3 regions of the Shewanella sp. P1-14-1 genome follow, and region 2 is predicted to be linked to each of the others. Evidence: predicted binding sites of a transcription regulator. Region 2 holds the regulator's gene; each other region holds the start of a gene.
The links. The regulator sigma-54, encoded in region 2, starts transcription at its own class of promoters, with help from an activator protein. The targets are predictions, from matches to a motif close to GTTGGCACGNNNNTNGNNT.
Positions count from the first base shown of each region.

Region 1: the regulator sigma-54 is predicted to act here: its motif matches at 2,218-2,236, upstream of flgB (flagellar basal body rod protein FlgB).
Region 3: the regulator sigma-54 is predicted to act here: its motif matches at 4,921-4,939, upstream of AN944_RS12985 (flagellar assembly protein T N-terminal domain-containing protein).

Region 1 covers NZ_LKTL01000016.1:71,294-83,466, reverse strand. Annotated here, with positions in the region: gene AN944_RS12955 (chemotaxis protein CheV) at 213-1,133, shown strand; gene AN944_RS12950 (protein-glutamate O-methyltransferase CheR) at 1,287-2,120, shown strand; gene flgB (flagellar basal body rod protein FlgB) at 2,270-2,668, shown strand; gene flgC (flagellar basal body rod protein FlgC) at 2,671-3,087, shown strand; gene flgD (flagellar hook assembly protein FlgD) at 3,112-3,882, shown strand; gene flgE (flagellar hook protein FlgE) at 3,958-5,322, shown strand; gene flgF (flagellar basal-body rod protein FlgF) at 5,529-6,272, shown strand; gene flgG (flagellar basal-body rod protein FlgG) at 6,284-7,072, shown strand; gene flgH (flagellar basal body L-ring protein FlgH) at 7,096-7,770, shown strand; gene AN944_RS12910 (flagellar basal body P-ring protein FlgI) at 7,781-8,893, shown strand; gene flgJ (flagellar assembly peptidoglycan hydrolase FlgJ) at 8,911-9,990, shown strand; gene flgK (flagellar hook-associated protein FlgK) at 9,990-11,924, shown strand; gene flgL (flagellar hook-associated protein FlgL) at 11,936-12,173, shown strand, end outside.
Region 2 covers NZ_LKTL01000005.1:66,315-78,487, reverse strand. Annotated here, with positions in the region: gene fre (NAD(P)H-flavin reductase) at 1-368, opposite strand, end outside; gene ubiD (4-hydroxy-3-polyprenylbenzoate decarboxylase) at 456-1,937, opposite strand; gene AN944_RS04925 (hypothetical protein) at 2,086-2,688, shown strand; gene AN944_RS04920 (transposase) at 3,193-3,462, opposite strand; gene mgtE (magnesium transporter) at 4,026-5,387, opposite strand; gene AN944_RS04910 (HPr family phosphocarrier protein) at 5,732-6,004, opposite strand; gene rapZ (RNase adapter RapZ) at 6,007-6,852, opposite strand; gene ptsN (PTS IIA-like nitrogen regulatory protein PtsN) at 6,849-7,292, opposite strand; gene hpf (ribosome hibernation promoting factor) at 7,295-7,582, opposite strand; gene AN944_RS04890 (RNA polymerase factor sigma-54) at 7,607-9,091, opposite strand; gene lptB (LPS export ABC transporter ATP-binding protein) at 9,296-10,027, opposite strand; partial or broken gene lptA (lipopolysaccharide transport periplasmic protein LptA) at 10,222-10,767, opposite strand; gene lptC (LPS export ABC transporter periplasmic protein LptC) at 10,832-11,392, opposite strand; gene kdsC (3-deoxy-manno-octulosonate-8-phosphatase KdsC) at 11,389-11,952, opposite strand; gene AN944_RS04865 (KpsF/GutQ family sugar-phosphate isomerase) at 11,954-12,173, opposite strand, start outside.
Region 3 covers NZ_LKTL01000016.1:84,398-91,615, reverse strand. Annotated here, with positions in the region: gene AN944_RS13000 (hypothetical protein) at 274-669, opposite strand; tRNA gene AN944_RS12995 (tRNA-Arg) at 909-984, opposite strand; gene AN944_RS12990 (6-hydroxymethylpterin diphosphokinase MptE-like protein) at 1,110-3,593, opposite strand; gene AN944_RS12985 (flagellar assembly protein T N-terminal domain-containing protein) at 3,653-4,834, opposite strand; gene AN944_RS12980 (FlgO family outer membrane protein) at 5,131-5,838, shown strand; gene AN944_RS12975 (LPP20 family lipoprotein) at 5,835-6,293, shown strand; gene AN944_RS12970 (flagella synthesis protein FlgN) at 6,431-6,856, opposite strand; gene flgM (flagellar biosynthesis anti-sigma factor FlgM) at 6,938-7,218, opposite strand, start outside.

The sequences.
Region 1 (12,173 bases), on a different contig from region 2:
GCAAATAAAGAGTCATAAGTTTGACTTTTTTGGCTTGAAAGCACCGATACGGTTTAAATAAGCAATAAGTATGCCTATTACCTAAATGCGATAGTCATCGCGACATAAATAATTGCAGCGTATGCTACAATTTGACAAATATGGCTTATGGTCGCTTTAAGTCATAAGTAATAAAGTCCTTAGGGGCAGTATAAATAAAACAAGGCAGGGTTATGTCGAGTATTCTTGAGTCAGTTAATAAACGTACGCAGCTTGTAGGTCAAAACAGATTAGAGTTGTTACTATTTAAGTTGAATGGACGTCAGCGTTTTGGCATTAACGTATTTAAAGTAAAAGAAGTGCTGCAATGTCCTCCGTTAACGACATTACCTCGTTTGAGTCCGCTGATTAAAGGTATTGCCCATATCCGTGGTTCAACCATCTCTGTGATTGATTTGAGTGCTGCAACAGGTGGGCGTCCTCTTACATCGACAGAGAATTGTTTTATTATCATTGCTGAATACAACCGAAGTATTCAAGGGTTCCTAGTCAGTTCAGTTGAACGTATTATCAATATGAACTGGGAATCGATTATGCCACCACCACAAGGGGCTGGGCGTAACTCTTATTTAACTGCGGTAACTGAAATCGAAGGTGAATTGGTTGAGATTTTAGATGTTGAAAAAATCTTAGACGAGATATCACCTGTTAAGACTGAAATCAGTGAAGAAGCTAATGAAGCGTTAACCATTGATCGTGACCAGCATTATCACATCATGGTCATTGATGATTCTGCAGTGGCCCGTAAACAAATTATTCGTTCGCTTGAGTCGCTTAATTTGCAAATTGATACCGCCATTGATGGTAAAGATGCGCTAGAAAAGCTTAAAGCGATTGCGACTGAGATGGATAATGTTGCTGACGAAATTCCTTTGATTATTTCGGATATCGAAATGCCAGAAATGGATGGTTATACCTTAACGGCTGAAATTAGAGACGATCCTAAGTTGAAAGACATTAAAGTGGTACTTCATACATCTCTTAGTGGTGTATTTAACCAAGCAATGGTTGAGAAAGTGGGTGCCAATGACTTTATCGCCAAGTTTAATCCAGATGAATTAGCATCTGCTGTAAATAAACACCTAATTTTATAAGCAATATTGATAAGTCTGACTATGATTAAATAGATAGTCAGACAGTTATTGTGAGCAATACGTTGTGCTTGTCGATAGTCGTGATAAGTTAATAAAAGTAACCTGTTCACTCTGAAGTGACGCTAGTGTCATTTCTTATAATAGGATGTAAATGTGACGAATAAATCACTCGCTGAAGCAGAATATAATCAGTTTAAGCTCTTTTTAGAACAGCACAGCGGCATTGTATTAGGTGACAACAAGCAATATTTAGTAAGAAGCCGATTAGCTCCTTTGATGGGTAAATATGATTTGCCGTCATTATCAGAAGTGGTTAAAAGGTCGATGAAGCCAACGGAAAGGCATTTAAGGGCGGAAGTCATTGATGCAATGACAACGAATGAGACCTTATGGTTTAGGGACAAATATCCGTTCGAGTTGCTCAATAATGCATTATTACCTGAATACAGTCGCTTAGGAAGACCGTTAAAAATTTGGTCTGCTGCTTGTTCTTCAGGGCAAGAGCCTTATTCACTCGCGATGACGATTTTGGAATACCAGCAACGTAAACCAGGCGCATTACCTGGTAATGCAACCATACAAGCGACAGATTTATCTCCGTCAATGCTTGAGCGTTGTAAAAATGCTGAATACGATAGTTTAGCCCTCGCTAGAGGGTTATCACCTGAGCGTAAGCGCCAATTTTTTGATCCTTTGCCTTCTGGTAACATGAAAGTGAAAGATAATGTGAAGCGTTTGGTAAACTTTAGGGCACACAATCTTCTTGAAAGTTATAGCCTTTTAGGAAAGTTTGATATTATTTTTTGCCGTAATGTTCTGATTTATTTTGCCCCAGAGGCAAAAGCAAAAATATTGCGGCAATTTGCTGCCGCTTTAAATCCTAACGGTATTTTGTTTTTAGGGGCGTCAGAGTCTATCTCGGGATTAACGGACGAGTTCAATATGGTTAGGTGCAACCCTGGTATATATTACCAGAAGAAGAGTTAACTATAATTTATTGTAATAGTTGAATATTTTTATTTATTAATGCCAGCATTCGTTGGCATTTTCATTTTTATCATTTCATTTCTAATAATCTAATTTTTTTGGCATAAGCTTTGCTTTAATTCTGTCAGTTAGCTGGTGGAGGCAATTTTATGGCGATTAATTTTGAAAATGGTTTAGGTATACATCAATACTCTTTGGGCATACGTGCACAACGGGCTGAAGTGCTATCCAGCAACATCGCCAATGCTAATACGCCAGGCTATAAAGCTCGAGATGTCGACTTTGCTGCAGCAATGAACAGCGCACGTGCTAAGCAAAGCGGATTACAGATGAGTCAAACAACTGACAAACATTTCGACTTGAAAGCGCAAAGCCAAGAAAACGTAAAGTTTAGAGTGCCTAATCAACCAGATACGGGTGATGGCAACACCGTTGATTCTCAGCAAGAACAAGCGGCCTTTATGCAGAACTCCTTGGAATATCAAATGTCACTGGGTTTTCTTGAAAGCAAGTTCTCAGGCATGCGTAAAGCTATTAGAGGTGATTAATCATGAGTCTATTTAATATTTTTAATGTGTCGGGTTCTGGTATGTCAGCACAATCAGTGCGACTTAATACTACCGCCAGTAACATTGCCAATGCTGATTCAGTTTCCAGTAGTGTTGATCAAACTTATAAGGCTCGTCACCCGATTTTTGAAGCCGAAATGGCCAAAGCAAGCCATGAGCAAAATAGTTCTCACAGTGTCAGTGTTAAGGGCATTGTTGAAAGTGATAAACCGTTATTAAAGGAGTTTTCTCCTGATCATCCTATGGCTGATGGTGACGGCTTTATTTACAAACCGAATGTCAATGTGATGGAAGAGATGGCGGATATGATTTCAGCATCTCGTTCTTATCAAATGAATGTCCAAGTGGCTGATGCGGCAAAATCAATGCTGCAACAAACACTTCGTATGGGTAAGTAATATGAATTTTGTGGGGGGTAAAAGATGAGCCTCATTAATCCTTACAGCAGTCAGTCTTTACCACAGACTCAATCTGCTAGTAGTACTGGTATTGCATCCAATACACAAGAAACAGCCAGTACAGGGAATGCATTTTTAGACAGTGTGGCCTTACAAGGAGAGCCAGAAACACCTGAACCTAATAGCCAGGAACTGACTCAATCAGATTTCTTTGCTTTATTGAGTCAACAGTTATCAATGCAAGATCCGTTTAAGCCTGTTGAAAACGATCAAATGATTTCGCAAATGGCATCATTCTCAACCGTTGACGGCATTGCCAAGTTGAATGAAGAAATTCTCAACTTAAATAACTTAACGAGTTCGAGTCAGGCGCTGCAGGCTTCAAGTTTAGTAGGCCGTAAAGTGTTAATTCCGTCTGATACGGGGCACATATCGTCAGATAGTCCAGAAGTCAATGGCGTGATAAGTACACCAACTTCTATCGATACCATAACAGTCAGTATTGAAGATGAAAGTGGCCAAGTTATTAAAACCTTTGAAGTTGACGGTTCTGCAGGCGGTAACATTGATGTGTCATGGGATGGGCTAGATAAAAATGGCGACCCAGCTCCTGAAGGCAATTACGCGATAAAAGCGAACGGCAAAATTGATGGAAAATCAGAAGATTTAGCAGTATCGACCTATGCGCATGTGACTAGCGTGTCACTGGGTAACACCACAACAGGGGCAATATTAAACCTACGTGGTATTGGTGGTATTCAGTTGTCAGATGTTTTAGCTGTCACTGAAAGTTAATTAGCTTATCAAATTTAAAGCTGGCAGCTGTGGCAGTCAGTAAAACAAACAGAATGAGTAGGAAAGGGGTGAATTATGTCGTTTAACATTGCTTTGAGTGGTATTTCTGCAGCTCAAAAAGATCTCAATACCACTGCGAATAACATTGCTAACGTTAACACCGTAGGCTTTAAAGAATCTCGTGCCGAATTTGCTGACGTATATGCTAATTCAATTTTCTCTAACAGCAAAACTGCTGTCGGTGGCGGTGCGACAACGACACAGGTTGCACAGCAATTTCAGCAAGGTAGTTTACAGTTTACCAGTAACTCTTTAGATATGGCGATAAGTGGCGGTGGTTTCTTTGTGACATCATCAGGTGTGGGAGTTCAAGATCACGCATTCACTCGTGCTGGCGCATTTAAAGTTAACTCAGAAAGTTACATGACTGATTCTGCTGGTAACTATTTACAAGGGTTCCCTGTCGATGCTGACGGTAACTCTACCTCGGTTAGTTTAACGACGACTCAACCAATTAAGATCCCTGATACGGCAGGTAGCCCAGTGAAAACTGAGAATATTGGCCTTCAGATGAACCTTGATGTGGGTGAAACGCCATTAGATCCTGCTAACTTTGATCCCAACGATCCTGACACGTTTAATAAATCGACTTCAGTGACGATTTATGACTCACTTGGTGAATCGCACATTATGACCACCTATTTTGTTAAGCCGACAGAAGGGGCTTATACCGGTGAAAGTAATTGGGTTGCATTCTATGCTGTAGATGGCAAACAAGTTGACCTTGACCAAGCAAATGGTGGTTCATACGGCGCTGATACGACTGGTGACGGTGTTGCTGATACGACAAGATTTGCTGAAAATGCATCAGGCTGGAAAGGCTCGGTATTAAAATTCAATGATGCGGGCGCATATACAGGCTCAGATCCTGCGGTGGTTGAAACTGTTGAGCTGGGTGTTAATGGTGCTAACGTATTAGGCCCTGGCGCTGATGGCAGTCAAAAAGTCACCGTTGGATTTAATAATCCAACTCAATATGCATCTCCATTTGAAGTGACTGAGTTAACTCAAGATGGTACCACCGTCGGTCGTTTGACTAACGTAGGTATTGGCGAAGATGGCTTAGTGACAGCAAGTTACAGTAACGGTTCGACTGAACCATTAGCTCGAGTTGCTTTGGTTCGTTTTGCTAACGAGCAAGGTTTAACCCAAGTGGGTAATACTTCTTGGAAAGCCAGCTTAGATTCTGGTCCAGCGCTAGCAGGTGAAGCAAATAGTGGTACCTTTGGTAGTATTCGTTCATCGGCGCTTGAACAATCTAACGTTGATTTGACCACTGAGTTAGTGGATTTGATTTCTGCACAACGTAACTTCCAAGCGAACTCTCGTACACTTGAAGTGAATAACACGTTAAATCAGTCGATTCTTCAAATTCGATAAGTTTGACTTGTTTTGACAAAGAGTTGCCGCAACGGCAACTCTTTGCCTTTTCGTTTTTTGCCTCTTATTGTTTTTCTTTTCACTTCCTGCTTTTCAAATACATTTCATTTAGTTAGCCATTCTCTATTCACAATTTATATATTGGCACACTCATTGCTAGTTCTAGTTATATCTTTAGTTATGTAAAAAGTTTGACGGAGCGGCAGATGGACAAATTACTGTATGTTGCCATGAGTGGGGCAAAGCAAAATATGAATGCTTTGGCTGTTCGTGCCAATAATTTAGCCAATGCGAATACCGATGGTTTTAAAGCTGATTTGGCTCAAGCTCGCTCTATGCAAGCATTTGGGGAAGGCTTACCGACACGTGTCTTTTCTATGACTGAAAGCCCTGGGCAAAATTTTAGTTCAGGCCCAATTAAAACTACGGGTCGTGATTTAGACATTGCGATTAAAGATAAAGGTTGGATTGCAGTGCAAGGTGCTGATGGCGGCGAAGCGTATACCCGCTCCGGTAGTCTAAGTTTTGACAGTACAGGCTTATTAACTAATGGTCGAGGCAACCCTGTTATGGGAGAGGCTGGATCGATAGTTTTGCCGCTACCAATCGACAAAGTTCAAATCTCGCCTGATGGCATTATTTCTGTAAGACCTCAGGGTGCAACTGCGGATGTGGTTGAAGAAGTGGCACGAATTAAATTAGTTAATCCATCAAATGAAGAAATGATGCGTGGCGAAGATGGGTTATTTAGGCTGACTTCGGGCTTAAATGCGCCGAACGATCCTAATGTGAATATCGAAACAGGGGCTGTTGAAGGCAGTAATGTTAACGCTGTTTCAGAAATGGTGGCGTTAATTGATATCCAGCGTCAATACGAAATGCAAGTGAAGATGATGAAAAATGCCGAAGAGCTAGACCGTGCTTCATCATCCTTAATGAGAGTTAGTTAGGAGTAATAATTATGCATCCCGCTTTATGGATCAGTAAAACAGGCTTAGATGCCCAACAAACCGATATTGCAGTTATTTCTAATAACGTGGCGAATGCGAGCACCGTAGGCTACAAAAAAAGCCGTGCAGTATTCGAAGACTTGCTATATCAAACAGTTAATCAAGCTGGTGGTATAAGTGCAGATAATACTAAGCTGCCGAATGGTTTGAACATTGGTGCCGGTACTAAGGTCGTGGCAACTCAGAAAATGTTCACCCAAGGTAACATGTTAACCACTGATAACTCTTTAGATTTAATGATTGAAGGCCCTGGATTTTTTGAAGTCGAGATGCCTGATGGCACCGCTGCTTATACCCGAAATGGTCAATTTAGCTTAGATGAAAATGGCCAGATTGTGACTCCAGGTTCTGGTTATGTCGTGCAACCGTCAATCACCATACCTGATGATGCAACTTCAATTACAGTTTCTGCCGAAGGTGAAGTATCAGTAAAATTATCTGGCGCGACAGAAAGCACAGTTGTTGGACAGTTAGCCATGAGCGATTTCATTAATCCATCAGGGTTAGATCCATTAGGGCAAAACTTGTATACCGAAACTGGCGCAAGTGGAACGCCTATTCAGGGAACAGCTTCTTTAGATGGCTTAGGCGCTATTCGCCAAGGGGCATTAGAAACATCAAACGTTAATGTGACTGAAGAGCTAGTAAACCTGATTCAAAGTCAGCGTATTTACGAAATGAACTCTAAAGTGATATCAGCTGTTGATCAGATGATGTCTTACGTGACTCAGAACCTATAACTGTTATTGAAAGGAACTGGATTATGAATAAATACCTAGCGTTAGCATCCGTTATTTTCATTGCCGGTTGTAGTTCAACGCAACAAAAACCTATACCTGATGATCCATTTTATGCGCCAGTGTATCCAGAAGCACCACCAACTAAAATGGTGTCGACGGGGTCGATTTACATGGACCATCAATCGTCGAGCTTATATTCAGATATACGAGCACATAAAGTCGGTGACATTATCACAGTGTTGTTAAATGAATCGACTCAAGCTAAAAAAAGCGCCAATAACGAAATCAAAAAAGACTCTAATTTGAGTGTTGACCCTATCTATGCTGGTGGCGGCAATGTGACCATTAAAGGTGTACCACTTGATTTACGTTATTCTGATGCGATGGACACCAAGCGTGAAGCTGATGCTGACCAATCAAACAGCCTTGATGGCAGTATCTCAGCTAACGTGATGCAAGTGCTCAGTAATGGCAACTTGGTTATCCGTGGTGAAAAATGGATTTCGATTAACAATGGCGATGAATTTATTCGTGTTACAGGCATGGTAAGAAGTCAAGATATCACTCCTGAGAATACAGTTCAGTCAACTCGAGTAGCCAATGCCCGCATTCAATATAGCGGAACGGGTACATTTGCAGATGTTCAAAAAGTAGGGTGGTTAAGCTCATTCTTTATGAGCGAATGGTGGCCTTTCTAAGGAGTATGCCATGAAAATTTCATCTTTATTTATCTCCATTGCCCTTACCGCCTCAGTTGCATTAACGGTATTTTCTGCGCCAGTTCAAGCGCAGCGAATTAAAGATATTGCCAACGTTCAAGGTGTACGTAGTAACCAACTGATTGGTTATGGCCTTGTGGTTGGTTTGCCCGGCACTGGTGAAAAAACCAAATACACTGAACAAACATTCAGAACCATGCTGAAAAACTTTGGCATTAATTTACCTGATAATGTGAACCCTAAAACCAAGAATGCGGCCGTGGTAGCGGTGCATGCAGAGATGCCAGCATTTATTAAGCCCGGTCAAAATATTGACATTACCGTATCGAGTTTAGGTGAAGCAAAAAGCTTACGTGGTGGTACTTTACTGCAAACCTTTTTAAAAGGGGTTGATGGCAATGTTTACGCTATTGCGCAAGGTAGTCTAGTGGTCAGTGGTTTCAGTGCAGAAGGTTTAGATGGTTCGCAAGTGATTCAAAATACGCCAACAGTTGGGCGTATTCCTGGTGGCGCGATTGTTGAACGCAGTGTGATGAGTCCATTTGCGACTGGGGATCACCTAACTTTTAACCTACGTCGTTCAGATTTTTCTACCGCTAAAAGTATGGCAGATGCAATTAACGACTTTTTAGGTCCAGGTATGGCAAGAGCGTTAGATGCAACCTCTATTCAAGTCAGTGCGCCTCGTGATGCATCACAGCGAGTTTCTTTTTTAGCGACATTAGAAAATGTTGAAGTCGAGATAGCTGATGAATCTGCGAAAGTGATTGTTAACTCTCGCACTGGCACCATTGTCGTTGGCCAAAATGTGCGTTTAATGCCTGCAGCTGTGACGCATGGCGGATTAACGGTCACCATTGCAGAAGCAACGCAAGTTTCGCAGCCAAATGCATTTGCAAATGGTCAAACGGTTGTCACTACTGATAGCACCATTGATGTTGCTGAAGAAGACAGTCGAATGTTTTTGTTTGACCCAGGTACGACATTAGATGAGCTAGTACGAGCAGTAAACCTGGTTGGCGCAGCGCCTTCTGATGTGCTTGCAATATTAGAAGCGTTAAAGATGGCAGGCGCTTTGCATGGTGAACTTATCATCATCTAAATATTGTCGGTACGACTATGGAAAAGCTGTCAAATTCATCGCACTTTCTGGATCTAGGAGGACTAGATTCATTACGTTCTCAGGCTCAGAAAGACGAGAAAGCGGCACTTAAAGAAGTCGCTAAACAGTTTGAAGGTATCTTTATTCAAATGCTGATGAAAAGCATGCGTGATGCTAACGCAGCTTTTAAATCAGACAGTCCAATGAACAGTCAAACCACTGAGTTTTTTGAGAACATGCGTGATCAACAGATGTCAGTGGACTTGTCTGATAAAGGTATGCTGGGCATTGCTGATTTAATGGTTCAGCAATTATCACCTCAAGATACACCATTTAAGCCTGCCTCTGTCCTTCGTGGCGATATTGATGCAAACATTCAACATGGTTTATTTGATAACAAATCAGCAGACATTGCGGTCAGTCCAATAACGTCATTTGCACAAAAAACACCCAATGAACCAGTAGTAAATGTTAATCAGCTTGCCAGTCATCACTCGGTGATTGATGAGCAAGCAATGGCGAAAATTCTGGCGGGCGAAAATGACATTTCAGTTGCCGCTAATGGCAATCAATTGCCGCAATCAGTCAATAAAGCGCCGTCCGAATTTAGCAACCCTGCGCATTTTGTTAATACGCTTTATCCTCATGCTGAAAAAGCAGCTAAAGCTCTGGGAACAACACCTGAAGTGTTGCTTGCTCAGTCAGCACTTGAAACAGGCTGGGGTCAGAAAATGATCAGACGTCAAGACGGCACGGCTAGTAATAACCTGTTTAACATTAAAGCCGACACTCGCTGGCAGGGTGATAAGACATCGGTGAACACCTTGGAGTATGAGCAAGGCAAAGCTGTTAAACAAAGAGCTAACTTTAGAATGTACGACAGTATTGAACAAAGCTTTAATGATTTTGTGTCCTTTATCGCCAATGGTGAACGTTACCAAGAGGCCAAAAAAGTGGCTGCAGAACCTGCAAAATTTATTAATGAGTTACAAAAAGCTGGCTACGCCACTGATCCTCAATACGCAAAGAAAGTGCTAAAAGTGATGGAAACAGTGACTAATGGACTTAAGTCTGCATTACCAGGAGAGACTAACTAATGGCTGTTGATTTATTAAATATCGCCCGCACCGGCGTACTGGCGGCTCAATCTCAAATGGGCGTTACCAGTAATAACATTGCTAACGCCAATACGATTGGCTATCACCGTCAAGTTGCCGAGCAGTCGTCGTTAGAATCCCAAAAGATTGGTAACAGCTTTTATGGTACGGGTACTTACGTTACTGATGTAAAGCGGATCTACAATGACTTTGCTGCCAGAGAGTTGCGTATAGGCCAAACCTCAATGAGCGCCGCAGAGACTCGTTACACCAAAATGAATGAGATGGATCAGCTCTATTCACAAATTGGTTCAATGGTGCCAGATCGATTAAATGACTTTTTCTCAAGCATTAATAGTGTGGCCGATTTACCAACCGATATCGGTATGCGTGACAGTATGCTTGGCGCAGCGCAACAAGCTGCAAGTAGCCTAAATCAAATGCAGTCTCATCTCGACTCACAGATGAAACAGACTAATAGTCAAATCGGCGCGATGGCTGATCGCATCAATGAAATCAGCAATGAGCTGGCTAGCATTAATCTAGAGCTAATGAAAAGCGAAAGTCCAGACAGCCAGTTACTAGATAAACAAGATGCACTTATTTTGGAGTTAAGTGAGTATTCCGAAGTCAACGTTATTCCGCTTGAGAATGGTGCTAAAAGTGTCATGTTAGGCGGCTCTGTGATGCTGGTGTCTGGTGAAGTTTCAATGCAAATCGGTACCACGACTGGAGACCCTTATCCCAATGAATCTCGTTTGACCACGACCACTGGTAATCAAAGTTTAGTTATTGATGGATCAAAACTAGGCGGTCAACTTGGGGAGCTATTTAAATTTCGCGATGAAACCTTAGTGCCTGTTGGCCAAGAATTAGGTCAATTAGCGTTAGGTATTGCTGATGCATTCAATGAAATGCAGTCAAATGGCTATGATTTAAATGGTGAAATTGGTCAAAACATATTTACTGATATAAATGATCCACTGATGTCTGCTGGGCGTGTCGGTGAATTTGACGGTAATACTGGTACAGCCAAAATCCGAGTCAACATAGATGATGTCGGTGAATTGACAGGAAGTTCATATGAACTGTCGTTTACTGCACCTTCAACCTATGAGTTAAAAGATACTAAAACAGGTGAAGTACAAGCTTTGACCTATGATGCTGTCAATAACCAGTTAACGGGCGGAGATGGATTCAGTATCCAAATTGACTCGGTGCCAGCAGGTTTTGCAGATGGTGATAAGTTTGAAATTAGACCCAATGCAGGCGCCGCAGCAGGTATTGGTGTCGAAATGACCGATCCCAAAGGTATTGCAGCAGCTGCCCCTAAAATTACTGGTGAACCCACTAACTCGGGTGACACCAGTGTTAAGTTAACTAGCATAGATAGAACAAATGCTAATTTCCCTGTGACTGATAGTGAAATCACTATTCAAATCGATACCGTTACAAATACTTATCAAGCTTTTGACGCCAGTGGCGCAGCAATTGGTGGCCCAACGGCATTTACTCCTCCACAAATTAGTACACCTTATGGCTTTGATTTTGAAATTAGCGACACGTCAACAGCTGGCGTAACCGACAGTTATACCTTCGATTTATCATTTGCCGAAGGAGATAACAGCAATGCGATAGAAATGGCGAAACTGTCAGATGAAAAATTAATGAATGGCGGCACAACGACCTTAGCTGGCGTGTTTGAAGGTAGTAAGCTTGATATTGCTAGCAAAACCAAAGCCGCTGCCGTGTCTTTTGAATCAAATGAAGCTGTTTATCTACAAGCATATAACCGTGTACAAAGTGAGTCGGGAGTGAACTTAGACGAAGAAGCTGCCAACTTAATGCGTTATCAACAATCTTACCAAGCTTCAGCCAGGATCATGACAACAGCTCAGCAAATGTTTGATTCATTGCTTAGTTCTGTTCGTTAGGAGAATTAGTCATGCGTATTTCAACTGCTCAAATGTTTCATCAAAATACTTTAAGTCTGTCTAAAGGTCAGTCTTCAACCAATAAAATTTTGGAACAACTGGCAAGTGGCAAAAGGCTTAATACCGCGGGAGACGATCCGGTTGCAGCTATTGGTGTTGATAACTTAAAACAGAAAAACGCCTTGGTGGATCAATTCGTCAAGAATATTGACTATGCACAAAAGCACCTTGGATTAAGCGAAAGCAAGT
Region 2 (12,173 bases):
TGCTCGATGATGCTTTTGATGTACGAAAACCCTGTACCGCCAGCAACCATAATACGTGGACGGTTACTTTCTTGACGTAAAAATGCATTTCCTGCTGGAGCTTCAATATCTATGTAGTCATTGGTTTTAAGGCGCTCAACGACTTGCATTGGGTAGCTTTCTGAGACAGCAGCACCAATATGTAGCTCAATTAGTTCAGCACCTGGCGCTGAAGCAATTGAGAATGGACGTTTGTCTTTTTCGCCCATGACAATAGATAAGTATTGACCTGCTTTAAAATCAAACGCCGCTTCAGGTTGTAAGGTGACCTGAAACACGGCGTCGTTAAATGGGGTGACGCTAACAACTTTACAGCGAATGGTGTTCATCTAACATCCTTTTAGCCCTTTCTATGAAGGGTTATTTTCTTTTATATATGTAGGGTCTAGGTTGCGCTAGTGTGATATAGATCACCATTATAGCGTTGGTGCATCATCAATACCTAATTCTTCCCAAATATCATCAATCTTTTCTTTCACTTTGGGATCCATCACTATCGGAGTGCCCCATTCTCTGTCGGTTTCGCCTGGCCATTTATTGGTGGCATCCAGTCCCATTTTTGAGCCTAAACCCGCTACAGGAGAAGCGAAATCTAAATAATCAATCGGCGTATTGTCGACCATGACGGTATCGCGAGTTGGGTCCATGCGGGTGGTAATAGCCCAGATGACATCCTGCCAATCACGACAATTCACGTCTTCATCAACAATAATAATGAACTTGGTATACATGAACTGACGTAAGAAAGACCAAGCTCCCATCATGACGCGTTTGGCATGACCTGCATATTGCTTACGAATTGAAATGACTGCCATACGGTACGAGCAGCCCTCTGGCGGCAGGTAGAAGTCAATAATTTCAGGATATTGCTTGCGTAAAATAGGCACAAAGACTTCGTTTAATGCCACGCCTAACATTGCCGGCTCATCAGGTGGACGGCCAGTGTAAGTGCTGTGATATATGGCGTCTTTCCGCTGTGTCATGTGAGTGACGGTGAAAACTGGGAACTTGTCTGTCTCGTTATAGTAACCAGTATGGTCACCATAGGGACCTTCTTCTGCCATTTCTTCAGGGTCGATATAACCTTCTAAAATGATCTCGCTGGTGGCTGGAACTTCTAAGTCACAACTAATCGCTTTACAGACCTCAGTGCGTTCACCACGCAGTAAGCCTGCAAAGGCATATTCACTCATTGAGTCAGGTACAGGTGTCACCGCACCTAGGATGGTGACAGGATCTGAGCCTAAAGCAACGACCACAGGGTAGCGCTCACCAGGGTGCTTTTCTTTGAAATCTTTAAAGTCTAATGCGCCGCCACGATGATCGAGCCAGCGCATAATTAATTTGTTTTTACCCAGTAACTGCTGACGGTAAATACCTAAGTTTTGGCGTTTTTGGCGCGGGCCTTTAGTGATGGTTAAACCCCAAGTCACCAAAGGTGCCACATCACCAGGCCAACAATGTTGAACTGGTAAGTTTGTTAGATCCACATCATCGCCAGTGATGACGATTTCTTGGCATGGTGGATTACGGACCGTTTTAGGCGGCATATTGAGTGCTTGCTTGAATTTTGGGATTTTCGCGATCGCATCTTTAAAACCACTAGGTGGCTCTGGCTCTTTTAAGAATGCTAATAACTCACCGACTTCACGTAGGGCGAGAGGATCCTCTTTACCGAGTGCCATGGCAACCCGTTTTGGAGTGCCAAATAAGTTCACTAAAACAGGCATAGATTTGTCTGTTGGATTTTCAAAAAGCAATGCAGGACCGCCAGAACGAAGTACACGATCGGCAATTTCCGTCATTTCTAGATTAGGATCAACAGGATAACTAATACGCTTTAATTCACCATTGGCTTCGAGGTGATCGATGAAGCTACGTAAATCCTTAAAACTCATGGCTAATTCACTCTTTTTATAATCGCTCTTTGGGGCGCACTATAGCATTTATATAATATTGGGTTAAGCCAAGATTATTGGTTCAGTGGCTTTTTAGGGTAAACTGATATTAATTGGCTTTGTGATCTTTCAGCCTAGGAGCGATCAAATGGCAATATTCAGTCAACCTCACCGATTGTCGATGTTATTCGTATCAATAAGCCTGACTCTGGCTATTCTGCCTTCACATGTTATGGCTGAATCTTTTCGTACTTCTTCAATGAGCGCTGTTGCTACAGAAAATGGTGCTAAACATCGCCATTCGGCTGGCAGTCATCGTTATGATCGTTATTCAGGTTCGTCAGTACGCTGGGGAGTAGGTTACAACAATTATTGGGGACCCAGTATTGGCGTAGGATGGAGCAGTGGTTGGAATAACCGCTGGTATAACCGTTGGGGCTATAATGGTTGGGGAGGAAGATGGGGCAATGGTTGGCGTTATCCTTATCGATACGATTATTACGACCGTTATTACCGTGATCGTTATATGAACAACCAATCCCGTAATAACTATGTTGAACCAGTCACAGCAGTTGAAGCGCCAAAACGAACAACCACTAGCATTGAGTATGCAAAAGGGATTAGCAAGTTGCCAGACAATGCACGAGTGATACAACGTGATGGTCATACCTACTATGAATGGGATGGTCATGAGTATTATTTTGACTGGTCGACTGAGCGTTATTTTGAACTTGAAAAAGGTAAGCAATAATTAACCATTGTTTTTTAGAGCCTGTCGCTCATTCGTTGGCAGTAGCGCTGTATACTATGCCTAGAAAGGTAAAAGCCCTAATGAATCCATTTCATTAGGGCTTTTGTTTGCATTGTCTTTCGACATTTTATCGTTACATATTATTGTTATTAGACCCTGTAACGTACTTCAAAATAGCCATTGCTGTCTACGGGGAGTTAAACAGCAATCATTATCTTGAAACTTTTACCTGACTTGCAGGCTGTGGCTGCCTATTCTCAACCATACTCTTGTAACGCTAAGCGTTAGGCTATGCCACGGTATAAAATTGACAAGAGAGGTGGGGGAGAGAGATTTTCGCTGGGGGACGAAAATAACGCATCCTTTCTTGTCGGAACTGCCTTCAAACGATGAGTTGTTAGCGCTCAATGTTTGAAAATAAAATTGGAAAGAAAAATCACTGCGATTGTTTAGCTTCCGATGGGGACGAATGCTAAAGTCATTTTTCTTTCCGAAACGTTGAATTTAATGTCCTTTTACTGACACTAATTCCTGATTCAGTTGAAATAGCCTTTTCTGCAAATTTGCTATTTCAGTTGCAATTTCAGTGGCTAAATCTTGTTGTTTACTCACTGATTTTAGAGGTTGTTTTCTTTTCTTCACCCATTGGTAAATGGTTTTTGCTGACACATTATATTGCTTGGCAACATCTGAAATTAATCGATTATTGTCTTTTACTTCCTTGATTACTTGTTGCTGTAATTCATCTGGATATATTCGATTTAGTGTCGTCATCATTGTTCCTACTACTCAATTTTGTTAACCACGAACCTTCATAAAAATTAAGAGGTTTTTAGATTAATGATTGTTATCAATATCCCAGCTGCTCAATCCAAGGTGATGGAAGAAGTGCCACTGATATTGACAGTTTTCAATGAACATTCTTAGATAATTCATACTTAACTCCCTATATTACATCTCTAATCGAGTCATAAATTGGTCAAAAATGCATCTACCTCTAAGGTGGTATATATCTATATGGAATAGTCGTGCCAATTTTGAAATAAATATTTTATCGTTAATTAACAGTTGGTTAGTTTTTTAGTGTGTTAACTCTAAAAAAATTCGTTGTGTTACATTGGTGCAAATTATCCATTTTGGTGCAAGGTGGTGATTTATTGGTAAATTTAATTTACCAGACTTTTTGGGCGTCATTTCTAGTGACATTAACGGTAAACCATGATCACTTAATCAGTATGAATGAGGAGTATTACAGTGAGTCGTTTATGATTTAGAAGGATTAAAAAAATCCATGCCGTTTGGCATGGATTTAGTGAGATACGAAGGTCGGATATTGACTACATTAAGAAGATCGTCGCTAAACCTAAAAAGGCAAATAGGCCGATGACGTCGGTTACTGTGGTAAGCACCATACCTCCTGCTAAAGCAGGATCGATGTTCAACTTTTTCAGTAAGAGTGGAATACTGGCGCCTGCAAGACCTGCAACAGTCATATTGATTAGCATGGCGCCACCAATCAAACCACCTAAGGCCATATCGTCTTTCCACAGCCAAACGGCAAAAAATACCAACACTGACCACATGATGCCGTTAAGGAAACCAATGGCTAACTCTTTGCCTATTAACCAGCGAGAGTTACTTTGACCAATATGCCCAAGAGCAATACCACGAATGACCAAAGCCAATGTCTGGTTACCTGCAACGCCGCCCATGCTCGGAACAATGGTCATTAAAATGGCAATAGTGGCAAACTGCTCAAGGGTGCCTTCAAACATGTTACTGACAGAGGCAGCAAGTAAAGCGGCAAATAAATTGATTGTTAACCACAAAGAACGTCGGAAGGTACTTTTCATGACGGGACCGAATGTGTCCTCGTCATCATCCATCCCCGCCATCCCCATCATGGAGTGCTCGGCATCTTCACGGATAACATCGACGACGTCATCAATGGTAATACGGCCTAATAACTTCTGCTGTTCATCAACGACAGGGGCTGAAATCCAGTCATGACGTTCGAATAACTGTGCCACTTCATTATCTGGCATATCAACAGGGATACTTTCAAGCTCCGGATCCATGATGCTGCGGATCGTTTCGCTAGGGTTACAGGTTAATAGATCGGCTAAACGGACCCCGCCAAGTACATGGTCGTTTTTGTCGACCACATAGAGTGTATCTGTCGTATCGGGTAAATTGCCTCGTTGGCGTAAGTAACGCAGTACCACATCAATATTCACGTCGGGACGTAAAGTCACGGTATCGGTATTCATGATACTGCCGGCAGTATCTTCAGGGTAGGATAACGCTTGTTCAACTCGGTGACGGTCTTGGCTACTCATCGATTGCAGCACTTTCTTATACACTGCATCTGGCAAGCTACGTAAAATATAAGCCAGGTCATCGGTGTCCATTCCTGAAGTGGCTTGCGCAACTTTTTCAGGTGTCATGCCACTGATAAGCGAATCTTTTAACTCTTCACCGAGTTCTTCAAGAATTTCACCGGCTTGTTCTTGGTCGATAAGTTGCCACAACACTTGGCGTGTTTTAGGGGGAGATGACTCAAGAATGAGGGCGACATCAGAAGCGGCCATATCATGCAGCATATTGCGCACATGCACAAACATACCACTACCAAGTGCTTGGGTGAGCTGATTTAGGCGCTGTTCTGTAAGTTCGCTATCTATCACTTCGATACTCATTCGCCACTCCTCAAAAATTCGATTGCTAATATTAACTTAACAGTGTGTAAAGGGAGAAGCAGTTTCTAATATGGCGTTGATTGCCGTATAAAAAATAAGCAGGTTATGGTGTGGGTCATGACATTATTATAGTTAACTATCACTGTTTGTTGTTGATAATTTGCTGTTGATTGGTTTAATGCGCTTTGAGCAGCGCAAAAGCTTAGTTTAAGCGTATTCCCGAGTAGGATATGAGGTTAATAAAGCATGGTTGTTAGCGGTCTGGAGTCGTAAATTTCAATGTTTTGCTAGTAAGTGATAACTAGCAACGAGTAGGCCTGAAAGCGTTAAATCATATAAAAGGGTTAGCTTTCTTCGTCAAATTTGTCGTTAATCAGTTGGCAAACCGCATCTAGTGCTTGCTGTGCATCAGGGCCTTCAGCCTGAACAGTAATCACTTTTCCTATACCACTTTCTAGCATTAATAAACCTAACACACTCGCTGCACTGGCTTGTTTGTCACCTTGAATCAAGGTAATGCTGGCTTTAAATTCCGTAGCCAATATAGCTAATTTTGTTGCCGCTCGAGCATGAAGCCCAAGTTTATTACTGATGGTGATTTCTCTGGAGATATTCATCGTCACAGGTTGAGCTCTCGGTGGCGAGCGCTAACTTGGTGTTTACTGTTACTGAAGCGCTGTGTGAGTTGATCTGCAATATAAACTGAGCGATGCTGTCCACCTGTGCAGCCAATCGCGATGGTAAGGTAACTGCGATTATTGCGCTCAAGGTGCGGCATCCAAGTATCAAATAAATTCTCAATCTGCCAGATGAACTTATTGACTAGGGGTTGTCTGCCTAAGAATTCTTGTACTGGTTGATCAAGACCCGTTAATGGTCTTAACTCAGGCTCCCAATGTGGGTTTGGCAAAAAGCGGACATCAAACATAAAGTCGGCTTCAGTAGGCATACCGTGCTTGAATCCAAATGATTCAAAGTGAATGACTAATTCTTTATCAACACTGCCCATAAGAATTTGTCGGACTTGATCGCTCAAATCGTAAATATTCAGCTGAGATGTGTCGATGTAGTGATCAACCATTTTGGCAATTGGTTCGAGCAATCGACCTTCAAGTTGAATCGCTTCTTGTAATGAGATTTGATTTTTTGACAGCGGGTGTAATCGACGTGTTTCACTGTATCGTTTTAGCAGTACTTGATCATTGGCATTTAAAAATAAACTAATGATCGTGGTATCGTCGGACAACAAAGCGATTTGCTGCTCTAATACTTTGCCTTGCTCTTCGATATTACGCACATCAACACTGATGGCGACAAGTTCGTTATTTCCTTTTAGCTGCTCTAGTAGGCTGCCAATCAGTGGGAGAGGCAGGTTATCAACACAGTAATAACCTAAATCCTCTAACACTCTTAAAGCAACTGATTTACCTGAGCCCGATCGTCCTGATACGATGACAAGTTTCATGCAGTAATAACCTGATACAGTTCTGTAGCGTCATGACTCTTTCGAAGTCTTTTAAGGATGAGTTTATCGCTTAATTTCTCAGCCATACTTGATAACGTGCTTAAGTGTTGCTGACATTGCTCAGAAGGAACCAATAAGGCAAATAAAATGTCTACTGGCTTCTTATCAATAGCATCAAAGTCGATAGCTTCTTCACATTTGATCAAAATAGCGATCGGCGATTCAATGTCGTCTAAACGCCCATGTGGAATCGCAATGCCATTGCCGATACCTGTGCTACCCATTTTTTCACGTGCTATTAAACTTTCGAAAATAGCTTGTGAAGATAGAGTAGGGTACTGGTCAGCCATTAAATTGCTGATAAGTTCCAGTACCTTTTTCTTACTGCCCGGAGTGGCACAGGTAGTGCACGCCGGCTGCAGGATGGTGCGAAGTTCCATCGTTAGTGTTTAATTAACTTCTCTTTGTGTTTAATTACCTGACGGTCTAATTTGTCTATCAGGGCGTCAATTGCGACATACATATCTGCGTTTTGAGATACGGCAAAAACTTCACCTCCTTTGAGGTGCAATTTAGCTTCGGCAATCTGTTGTAACTTTTGTACATTGAGCACAACGTGAACATTATTGATCTGTTCGAAGTGACGTTCAAGCTTTGAAAACTTAGTTTGCACATACTCACGTAAAGATTGAGTAATTTCGATATGGTGTCCAGTCAGGTTAATTTGCATAGATCATCCTCCAATAACAAAGGCTTATAAGCTTTTGCGTTGGTTTGAGGGAGGGATGAGCATTGCTTCACGATATTTGGCGATCGTACGCCGAGCAACATTGATCCCTTGTTCAGCCAGTAGCGTCGCCATTTTACTATCGCTAAGTGGCTTTTTCTGGTTTTCTGCAGCGACCAGCTTTTTGATAAAGGCTCTGATTGCTGTAGATGAACACTCTCCGCCATCATCGGTACTTACGTGGCTAGAGAAGAAGTATTTTAGTTCAAAAAGGCCGCGAGGGGTGTGCATATATTTTTGAGTTGTAACCCGTGAGATGGTCGATTCATGCATCTCTACCGCTTCGGCAATATCATTTAATACCATAGGCTTCATGGCTTCTTCGCCGAACTCAAAGAAACCTTGCTGGAATTGAACAATACAATTTGCCACTTTTAACAGGGTTTCATTGCGGCTTTCAATACTTTTAATAAACCATTTGGCTTCTTGTAAGTGACCGCGAATGAATTGGCTGTCAGCTTGATTGGCTGAGCCTTTTGCCATGGCGGCATATTGCTGATTTACGCCTATTTTAGGCATATTATCTGGGTTTAATTCTACGACCCAACGGCCATTCTTTTTAAACACTGTGACATCTGGGATGACGTACTCATCTTTGATTGGAGTAATTTGTAACCCTGGGCGAGGGTTCAGTGTTTGGATAAATTGAATCGCTTCGCGTAAATCATCTTCTTTAAGCTTGGTTTTACGCATTAGTAATCTGAAATCACGACCTGCTATTAAATCTAGGTGTTCAGATATCAGTAATTTTACATTTTCTATGCAAGGGATTTCGCTTGGGTATTGTCCCAATTGAATCATCAAACATTCGCTTAAATTTCTTGCAGCGACGCCCACTGGATCAAAATGTTGTACACGCTTTAATACGGCTTCAACCTCATCAAGTTCAATATCCTCAAGACCGAGTGCATCGAGAATATCTTCTGTTGATTGGGTTAAGTAACCTCTATCATCAATTGCGTCGATGATGGCTGTCGCAATGGCGAGGTCATTTTCAGAAAATGGGGTTAAGTTTTTTTGCCATTCTAAATGTTCGTATAAACCTTCAGTCGTTTCACCTTGAAATGGCATATCGTCATCACGGCTTACAGCGCCAGAACCTGAGTTAGGAGAGGCGGTGTAGACTTCATCCCAAGTGGTATCCATTGGTAAGTCTTCAGGCATGGACTCTTTCGTAAGTGACTCTGTTGTATCGACTGATGAGGTGTCTTTTTCTACGCTGACTTGGCTGTTATCGCTAAAATCGGTGTCAGTTTGCTGAGCATTGTCTTTGACTGGTTCTTTTGTTTTGGCAAACTCATCCTCAAGCTCAAGAAGAGGATTTGAGTCAAGTGCTTGCTGAATTTCTTGCTGTAGCTCCAAAGAGGAAAGTTGCAATAAGCGAATGGCTTGTTGCAACTGCGGGGTCATTGTCAGGTGTTGACCCATTTTAAGTTGGAGTGAGGCTTTCATTTACCGCTTATCCCTAATTGAATTTCATCATCGCGACTACAATGTTATGGGTCTAGCACCTTTGTAAGTGTTAGCTAGACTTTAACCGAACTTGGGTTCTACTTTGCCAAAAATTAGCGTTAAGTTTTGAGTCTAGTGTATAACGCTAAAAAGTGGGACTGGTTGGCCGCGAAAATGCCATGCTTGTACACTAAAGAATGCTAACTATAGCTTGAATTGCTCACCTAAGTATACTGACCTGACTTGCTGATTGTCTAAGATCTCAGCAGGCGTACCTTCAGCAATTAAATCTCCGTGGCTGACAATATACGCACGTTCACATACATCAAGTGTTTCACGGACATTATGGTCGGTAATCAATACTCCAAGACCACGATTTTTTAGTTGTTGAATAATTTTCTTAATATCTATCACAGAGATAGGATCAACACCCGCAAATGGTTCATCTAATAAAATAAACTTAGGATTGGCGGCTAAAGCGCGTGCTATTTCTACACGTCGACGTTCACCACCTGATAGAGCCATACCTTGGCTGTCACGAATATGGGTAATATTGAACTCTTCTAATAAGTGCTCTAATTCTTCGATTCGTTGCTCACTCGATAAGGTTTTGCGGGTTTGCAGCACTGCCATGATGTTATCGTGCACAGTGAGTTTTCTAAAAATGCTGGCTTCTTGAGGTAAGTAACCAATACCTTTACGAGCACGTAAATGCATTGGGTCTGCAGTCAAGTCGTCAGAATCAATCAAAATACGACCTTTATCGCTTTTGACTAAGCCTACAACCATATAAAAGGTTGTGGTTTTACCTGCACCATTTGGTCCTAAAAGACCAACAATCTGACCCGTTTTAACGGTTAGGCTAACGTTTTTGACAACTTGGCGGCTTTTATAGCTTTTTGCTAAGTTCTCAGCTGTTAAGGTAATTTGTGTCATTATTGCTTTTGCTCTGCCGCAGGGGTCGTTATGTCTGCATTGGTTGAGTTTTGAATATCAGATTCTTGAGGGGTGACTGATTCAAGGAGGGCATCAGTGTTAGTTTCAACAGCATTTGCCTCAGGAGTCACTGTTTGATTCTCAGTTACATTGCTAGGTACATTGTCAGTCGTATCAGCATCTGGGTTATCAAGCGAATCATTATTTTCTAACGGCGCTTCGTCTGAGTTATCAAGTTCTTCGTTTTCTTTATTCAAGTCAGGGTAATTTTCTGGCTGAAAAATTGTGATAACTCTGTCTTTTCCTTCACCTGTGCTTTCAGCGATCAGTTGCTGTTTATCAATATTATAGCTAATGAGATTACCTGTAACCTGACTGCCTGCCTGGTCAAGTTTTGCATTGCCTTTTAAGGTTAAAATACTGGTCGAAAGCTCATATTTTATTTCGTTTGCACTTGCGGTACCGATACGGCCATCATCGAGTTCTTGTGAGAAGGTGGCTGGATTACCTGTCGCAATCATGGTTTTTTTGCCACCCGACTCTTCACTGAATGCACGTAATTGATCGGCATTAATATTAATGGTGCCTTGCGTCACATTCACTGGGCCGAAGAAAATCACTTGGTTATTTTTAATATCTGCTTTTTGGCTGACGGCAGCAACTTTAAGCTCTTGTTGTAAATCACCTTCTTTAGCATGAACGCCGGTGACTGTCACTAAGCTCAATCCCATTAGGCTCATACCAAGAATACTTTTTCTAATAAAGTCTGTTTTCATAAGCTTATTGAGTGAAAATGTCAGTGTTTTACTTTGCTTCATATGTTCCTTCTACCTGACTTAAAAGCTCTAACTCTTCGGCATTTAAATCAGCATAAAGGCCTAAGCCTTGTATTTTAAAATCTTGTCCTGAGACATTAATCTGTCGATCAGACGTCATGATCATGGTATTTAAATCTAACGCAAGCATACTTGTGGTTAGCGATTGTACTGGTTCATTGATGTTTATTGCATCAATAATAACATTTTTTTCTAGCACCACTTTACCAGTTTCTTTATTAAGCTTGCCTAATTCAGCGGTTAATTGCCACTCAGCTTCGCCGTTTTCTGGATAGATAAGGTATACAGGCTCAGTGAATAGGGTTTCATTGGTTTGCTGAAAGTGTTCCATGTGTTTTGCTGACACCCGGCTTTGTACTAATCCTTGCTCGTTAAATTCTGTGCTTCGTAAGTCATTAGCGATGAATTCTGGACGCGCGGGATCGGGAAGCTTATTGGCTTCCATTTGACTACGCTTCACTTGCACTTGCCAGTATAAAACTAATGCTGCACCAAAGAAGCCGAGAATAGCGAGGGTGGTACGGCTCATATACTCATTCCGTGGGCTGTTTCGAACTTGTCTTGGCTAACAAGCAGTAAATCAGTTAACTCACGTAAAGCGCCGTTACCGCCATTAATGCGAGTGATCATTTGGCAATGTTGTTTTACGTATGGGTGACCATCTGCTACGCAAACAGCTAAGCCCACTTCTTTCATAACGGGTAAATCAACCATGTCATCACCGATATAGGCAACTTCATCTGGCGTTACATTATAAATACTGAGTAACTCTTTAAATGGTGTGAGCTTATCGTCTACCCCTTGATAGATATGGCTAACACCTAGCGCCGTCATTCGATTTTCGACAATGGCAGACTTTCGGCCTGTGATAACGGCAACACTGATACCGCTAGTTAAAATCGATCGAATACCGTAACCATCACGGGTATGGAAAGCTTTCAACTCTTCCCCTGCGTTACTTAAATATATACGCCCGTCAGAAAAGACCCCATCAACATCACAGATCAGGAGTTTGATTTTTTTAGCGCGTTGCCAAATATCGTCTGATACAGGGCCATATAATCCTTGATGAACTTGACTATTCGACATATTAAATGACTCCTGCTTTTACCATATCAAGCATATTAAGTGCGCCAATTGGGCGTTGATTTTCATCAACAACAATTAAGCCGTTGATACTTTTTTCATCCATCACTTGTAAGGCTTGTGCTGCTAAAATATCAGCTCTGATGGTAATGCAATTAGGGGTCATCACTTGTGAGATTGGCGTGGTGCGTAAATTGACTTCGGCATCAATCACTCGGCGTAAA
Region 3 (7,218 bases), on a different contig from region 2:
GCGCCATATTGCACAGCAAACATGATTTGCATCTAACAGACATTTCTAATGCTCGATAATGCCAATTATCAAACATTGAGAATCCCTAATAAAACCCTAATAAATCCTAAGTTACACAATACAAAGTGGAACAGTCAAGGCGGTAATAAAACGGTAAGATTCGACATAATATGTCACTAATATTTCACTAATCCTTACGCTTTCCTAATGTGTCGCTCATCCACTAAAAGTAGAGCTAAATATCTAGATGGCAATAAATTTAATAGTCATTATCTACATTTGCCAGCTAGTGACTTTACCATTTTCAGTGTATACATAAGTACCAATTGAATAGATATGCTGTGTGCTTGTCCCCCAAGAGCCAGTAGATAATGACGTATTTTCTGGCGTACCCCATGAGCAATACATTGGAGCTAACTTCATACCTATGTATATTTCCCCTTTTTTGATAGCTTCCATCTCTTTAAAGGTAAAATCATTCCTAACTTCCAATTCAGAAATAATCATTTGAGCATTCGGGTTAAATTTAATGTCACCGTACTGACGGCTTATTGCCAAAGTATCACAGAGCGTTTGACTGTCCCATGATGCTGCTTTTTCTGGAGTCATAGTTGCACAGCTGGAAAGAAGAATTAGCATTGATGAAAGTAGTAAAATATTTTTAAACATATGATAATCCGTTATTTTATAGTCGGTTAAAATCGATTTTTATAAAGAGTATTACATTAATGCAGGGTGTGCAGCCTAAATTAGTTAATTGTTTTTTGTTTTCTATCAAGGACGATTAAGAATAAAGCTAACATCTTTGTGGAAAAATTTAACTAATCATTGCCAAGGTGGTTACTGGGTGGCTTTCGTGGCAACTAAACCTAATAAGCCATTGATTTATAAAGGCTAAATATTAATATTGGTCTCCCCACAAGGACTCGAACCCTGATCGATCGCTTAGGAGGCGACTGCTCTATCCTGTTGAGCTATAGGGAGACAGGGCAATTATACAAGCTTTTAATATGATTAAAAGGCTTCAAATTTAAATGCTTAATAGTTAAGCATTTGAGTTAGTTGACCTTTAATCGTCAACTAACGCGTAGTTTCAACATCATAGACTTTTAAGATGCATTACCTGTTGCTAACTGATTTAGGTAGTTTCTAGCGGTGACATTATCAGGATTGATTTGCATCACATTATCGAAAGCTGATTTAGCCCCTTCGATTTGCCCAAGCCCTGCTAAAAAGACGCCGAGTTTAATCAATGTACTTTCGTCAGTAGGGTATTTGTCTAAATAATTTAAATACAAATCCAATGCTTGCTGGTTTTTACCTTGTAAGGACAATATGTGGGCATGCTGAGGGTAATATTCGTCACTGTAATGAGCCAAAGACGTTATTGTTTCTTCAGCTAAGTCAATTTTGTGTAGTTTAAGCGCAAGCAATAACTGCTGCTTTAATTCGACTTCAGTTCGGCTTGTGGGTTCAATTTCCAGTAACGCAGTTAATGCTGCATCAAAGTTATTTTCTAAAAAATGTACATAATGCAACGCGAGATGGAATAACCTATGTGCAAACTTATCATTGGCAATTAATGGCTCTATATTGTTAGTGAGTAGTGTTAAACCATCGATATTCTTATGTTGTTTCAAATCTAAAATTTTGGCTAATGTATTGTCTAAATTTTGGTTCTTTTTCTTCATCGAAAAGTATGGATGAGCAAAGCTTGTGAGTTGATCTTGATAGCTGTCACTTGCTGATTTTAGTTTGGATTTTTCATCTAGTGTCAAAGAGCTAGCGACTGTGTTGTCGAGCATTGCTTGAAAAATATTGACTCGTCCCGGTTGGTTGTGCTTTTTCCAGCCTTCGGTAATCAATTCTATTGATGGTGCGTCGCTTATTTCTTCACGTCTTAATTTGACAATATCTAGTGCGGTCTCAGTTAACTCTTGAAGCTGTTCAGTAATGATTTGATAAGCACTATAGTACAAATGAGTCATCGAATTCATTTGTTTAAAGGACCAATCCTGAGTCTTCTTTGTTGTCAGAAATTGCGTAAACTCAAAATATCCGAATACCTTTATCGACATATTATATTTTGGAAATTTCTTATTTATTTTTTGCTCAATTTTATCGATTTCACTCGCTTTAGCTTGAAACGCTGCAGAGTGCTGTTTCAACTTTTTAGCTTCATTATTAATGTGTAAGGCTTTGATAGCCAGCTTGCTTATAGCTTTAAAAGCCTCGTTAGCAGCAGATAATTCAGTTTGAATACGTTGTAATTTTTCTTGTTTGTTTTCACTAGCTGATGGAACCATTTCGAGTAACTGACTTGGACTGCAATCAGCTGAAACAATTGAAACTTGTTCTTTTGGTATATGGGTAATACCTTGAATTTTAGCTGCATTTATAGATAGGTTAACGATTTCAACATTAGGGTAAGTCTCAGCTTCTTCTTTTAGCGCGAGTGCTGCATGTATCAGTTGAATTGGCGTTTCAGCAATGCTACCTGAGTAGGTTTCTACCCACTCATGAATAATACTATTATTACTTCCGGCACTGGCTTCAACGCTTCCTTTTGCATGAGTGACGCCTGCAGAGGAGTGACATAAATCAACGCCGCTTAAAAGCACTTGTTTAAAGCCCATCTCAATTGCCACTCTGATAGCACTATTGGTTACCGTAGGACCAATGGTAAGAATGTTGTTAGTTTCTTCCCATGGGAACCGATTGCCTAAGAACAATGATTTTCCATTCCACTGGGCAATGATTCTATGATTGACATGGTGTGAGTTAATAAACAGGCTTTCATTTGCGAGGCTCATCATATCGCGGTTAACCTCAAAACTTGTATCTTGAGGATCTACTGAAACAATAATATGAGCTGGGATCCCAGCAGCAGACAACTTTGATGCGAACCTTGATACGGTAAGAATGAAAAGCTGTTCATAATTAGCTTTAATCCAATCAATATGTTCATCAAGTGATGGGCCGCCACCAATCACTATTGCAGTTTTACCTGCAAATTGATTTTTCAATATCGAAGCTGGTTGGTTATTTTCGACAACATTGAAAAATTGTTCTACAAAAAATGACTTTTGAGTAAAATTTGCTTTATGTGAGGTGGTTTGTTGTTTTATTAACTTATAAATTTGGCTGTAGTAGCCTGAATATTCTTCAACCACGCCTGCAGAGGCGGCTAATGAGAGTGTAATGGCGATTTGATCTTTTATAAGGAATAAATCATCTTCGCCCGATTCTATATGTTCATTAAGTTCTTCAAGACTTAGCACTTTAAGGTAGTGTTGCTGCTCCTCTGGTATATCAATATTTAACATCGACATGACTTCTGGTAGCTCTACAAAAATGTATTTACTTCCTGCTACCTGTGGAGACTCAAGAATATAATTAACCAATAAGCCAGAATCGAGACCTAGAATGACGTGTAATGTATCTTCCTTAAAAATATCGTGTTTATACTTCTTTTTAAAAGCGGTTATAGAGTCTTCTTTTTCAAAGGTATTCCTGTTGATGCAGGGCAAGTAGTACTCATCAAATTGACTAATGGCGAACTGATTATTAAAAACTGATTGTGATGTAGCCATTGTAAGTAAAACCTTCTTGTCTATTGGTATATGTTTTATCGATTCACGTTCACTAATTTTTAAATCTTAATCACAATATCTTGGATCTGTATGTTGCCAGAGCTTTCAATACCTTCTAGTAAGGCTGTGGCGCTTTCTTCTGAAACTTGTTCTATTGTGACCGTGGCTCTATTTTTAGTTGCAACAGCTCGCATTAAATTCACTCTATCAGGAATGTTTTGTTGTAACACGATTTGGAAGTTATCACCCATTTTGACGTTATTTCGACGGCCTAAATTAATGATGATTCTATTACCTTGCTTAGCAACGATTTGACCGAGTAAAGGTCGACAATTTAGTAAATTATCAATATCTTGAGTGCTTTGTTGTAAAAGCTGATTCATAGTTTGACCATAAGTTGAGCCCCAAAACCGTTGGGTTGAAGGTGACACGGTTTCATCTCGTTCAAAATCCCACTCAGCTTCTGCTTGATAGTCTTTGCTCCACACTTTTTCACCACTAATGCCATGGAACATGGTAAACCGTAAATTAATTTGTCTTAAAGGTGTCTCATCCCATAATCCAAATAAAGAACTCGAGTATGGCTCGGTTGAAATATCCAGGATTTCCGGTTGTAAGATATATTGGCTGTCGGTTATTTCGCCAAGCCAGCTTGGTATGCGTTGGCCTTTGAAGTTGATGAGTTGGTTGGTATGGTCAAGCTTCTCCTCGGCGTGCATACGAGCAAAACTGTAGTCAGAGCCATTATTTAATAAATTGCCAAACTGCTGTGATAAAGCTTGTTCAAAGTTAGCAAGTTGTCCGTATCGAAGTTGTGAGCGGTCACGCATGATGGCTTGGGGGATCATTATTGCCGCTTTTAATTGTTGGCTGTGGCATTGCTGTGCTTGGGGTTTAGACTCAAGATTGAGCCGCAACATAACCGTGATATCTGATGCGCTGATGATTTCAGACACGAGCTCAATATCGTTAGCTTGGCCCATGCGTTTTATTTGAAATGCATCTTGAGTTAAGTTGCCCTGATTAATACTTTGCTGGCTATTAAAGTTCACACCCGCTTTTAAGCTGGCATAGTTTAATGCTTGATTAATCGCATCCTCGCGGGCTTTATCTATATTGCCGTCAATAATTTTGGCTTTTCCTGACACTTCAACTCTTTGCGCTAATACAGAGTGACTGAAACAAGCTGAAAGAATAACCAGCATGATAATCGTCAAATATTTAGAGCTAACGTTTGGCATGTTCATGTTCGCTTTTCACAATATCGAAGAAAAAGGGTGCCAACTCTATGACGGTTTAGCACGACTTAAATTAATTATCATAATAAAAGCAAAAACCATGCCTGTATGAGCTTTTAGCAGTGAACAGATGGAGATAAATTCTTTATTTCAAGGTAAAGGTTTTGAATGTGTGGTCGATACACTATCTATAGTGTGTTTAATGTGTGCTCTGATTGGACCTAAAGCCTGTTAGTGGCAACATTACTGAACCTAACATCACATCAATGCTGAGACGTCATTGTAATAAGGAATAAGCCATGAGCCGTTTAATCATTTTTCCCATTGCGTTGCTAGCGGCTGCTTGCGCTAGCGAGCCGCCTGTGTCGACAAATGAGTTAGCTTATGTAGAAAAGCCTACTGAAACTAGCTTTTGGTTTAGTGATGAACCTGAAGTGCAGCCTGCGCCTTTACAATATGACATTACTAAAGCCGGTCTAGCCCCTAAATCACATGTGAATATATTGGCTGAAAAAGTCGTAAATGAATTGGTATTACAAAATGACAGTTTACGCTCTGACCAACCTTTACTTGTAACCACTCCGGTTAATACCAGTGATTACAGCAAAACGGATGCTTTAGGCTTACAGTTACAGCAAGGTTTTGTTGCCGCTTTTCATAGTCATGAATTTAACTTGGTCGATTTAAACGTGGCGAATGCATTACGTTCAACTGAGCAGGGCGAGTTTATTTTAAGTCGAGATTGGAAGTTACTTCCGTCTGATTTGCCTGTTTCTCATGTTGTCGTTTCGACTATGGATACCACACCAATGGGCTTAGTTCTTAATGCAAGAATTGTGAATGTGACTAATAATCGGGTGGTGTCAGCAGTACAAACTTTTGTGAATATGAATAGTTTACCTGGCTATTTATCACCTTCAAATCAAGTCATTTTTCAAGATGGATTGCTTTTCCGCCATGAAGCGTCTGGTCAAGGTAATGCCGTAGTATTGGGAGCAAAATTATGAATAAGTTAGTGGTTCTATTGGTTTCATTATTGGTAATCTCGATAAGTGGTTGTGCAAGTAATGATAAATATGTGCAATGGGAAACAGAAGCGCCAGATCAGTTCCCTAAGTTAACTGCAATTGGTTATGCGCCTTTAGCGACTCAGCCTGCGAAAGAGCAGTCACATAAAGTTCTAATGGCCATGCAAGCGTCAAAAATCGCGGCATATCGAGAATTAGCAGAGCAAGTATATGGTCAACAGATTGATGCTCATAGTCAAATGAGCGACTGGATGCTCAATAACGAAACCGTTTCTGCCAATGTGTCAGGAATGATTAAAGGCGCGAAAGTAGTAAAAAGCTATCCTGCGGGTGATATGTATGTGACCGAGTTAGAGCTGGATTTTGCTCAGGTGTGGGATCTTTATCAGCAACAAAATCGCCCCCGTCGTGTAAAAGAAGTGACATACTTTTAATGTAAAATCCGACAGAAATAAAAACCGCCAATAAAGGCGGTTTTTTTATGTTTGTCATTAGCGATGCTGTTTTGCCATTGGAGAGATTGCAGCTGACCTAGGATGAACTGTCTACATGGCTTAAATCGATATTAGCTTTAGGCTTTGAGGTTTTGGCCTAAAGATGAAATTGTCGACGTTCGGCCTTTGTCGTTATAAGTTAAACTGGTGGCATTTCTACTCATTTGCATGGCTTGAGAAAAGCGATTTAAGCTCGCAATATTCAGTTCGATTAAGCTAGCATTTTGATTATTGATGTCTTTACACTCTTCGAGAATGGTTTTAGCTTCAGCGACTTTCTCAATGAGTTTAGGCTCTGAATTGAGCAAAGATTTATCAGGATGATTAGCTAATTTCTCATCATTTTGTTGAAGCGTATTCAAACACTCCACTTTTTCGCGTGCAAGTGCTAGCAAGGTGTCGGCATCTTGATCTGCTAAGGCCTGCTTTTCTGCAGATACAAGTTTTTTCAGCGACGACAACGTGCCGTGCTGAAAAGATAACAGCTGTAGTAATTCATTCATAATTTACTCTTTATAAAAACCCACATCATAACGACAAGGCGTAATGCGATGATGATTGTTTATCCAAGAGCAGGTATGACGCTACTCTTGGTCGAAATTTAGTCCGCTCATGTCAGCTTCAAAGCTTGCAATATTCGCCGCTAATTTTTCAGGGTCGACTTTATAACGTCCCTCTGAAATGGCTGACTTTATTGCATCAACTTTGCTTTGATCAATTTCAGGTAAAGATGCCATGTTAGTTTGGGCTCCTTGCAGCTGCTGTGCTTGCGAGGTAATGCTGACCGAATCACTTTTAATTGGTGCAGCCTGTTGCCCAGCTGACTCGGCAGCTTTTGGGGCAGCACCTGAGTCACGATTAGTAC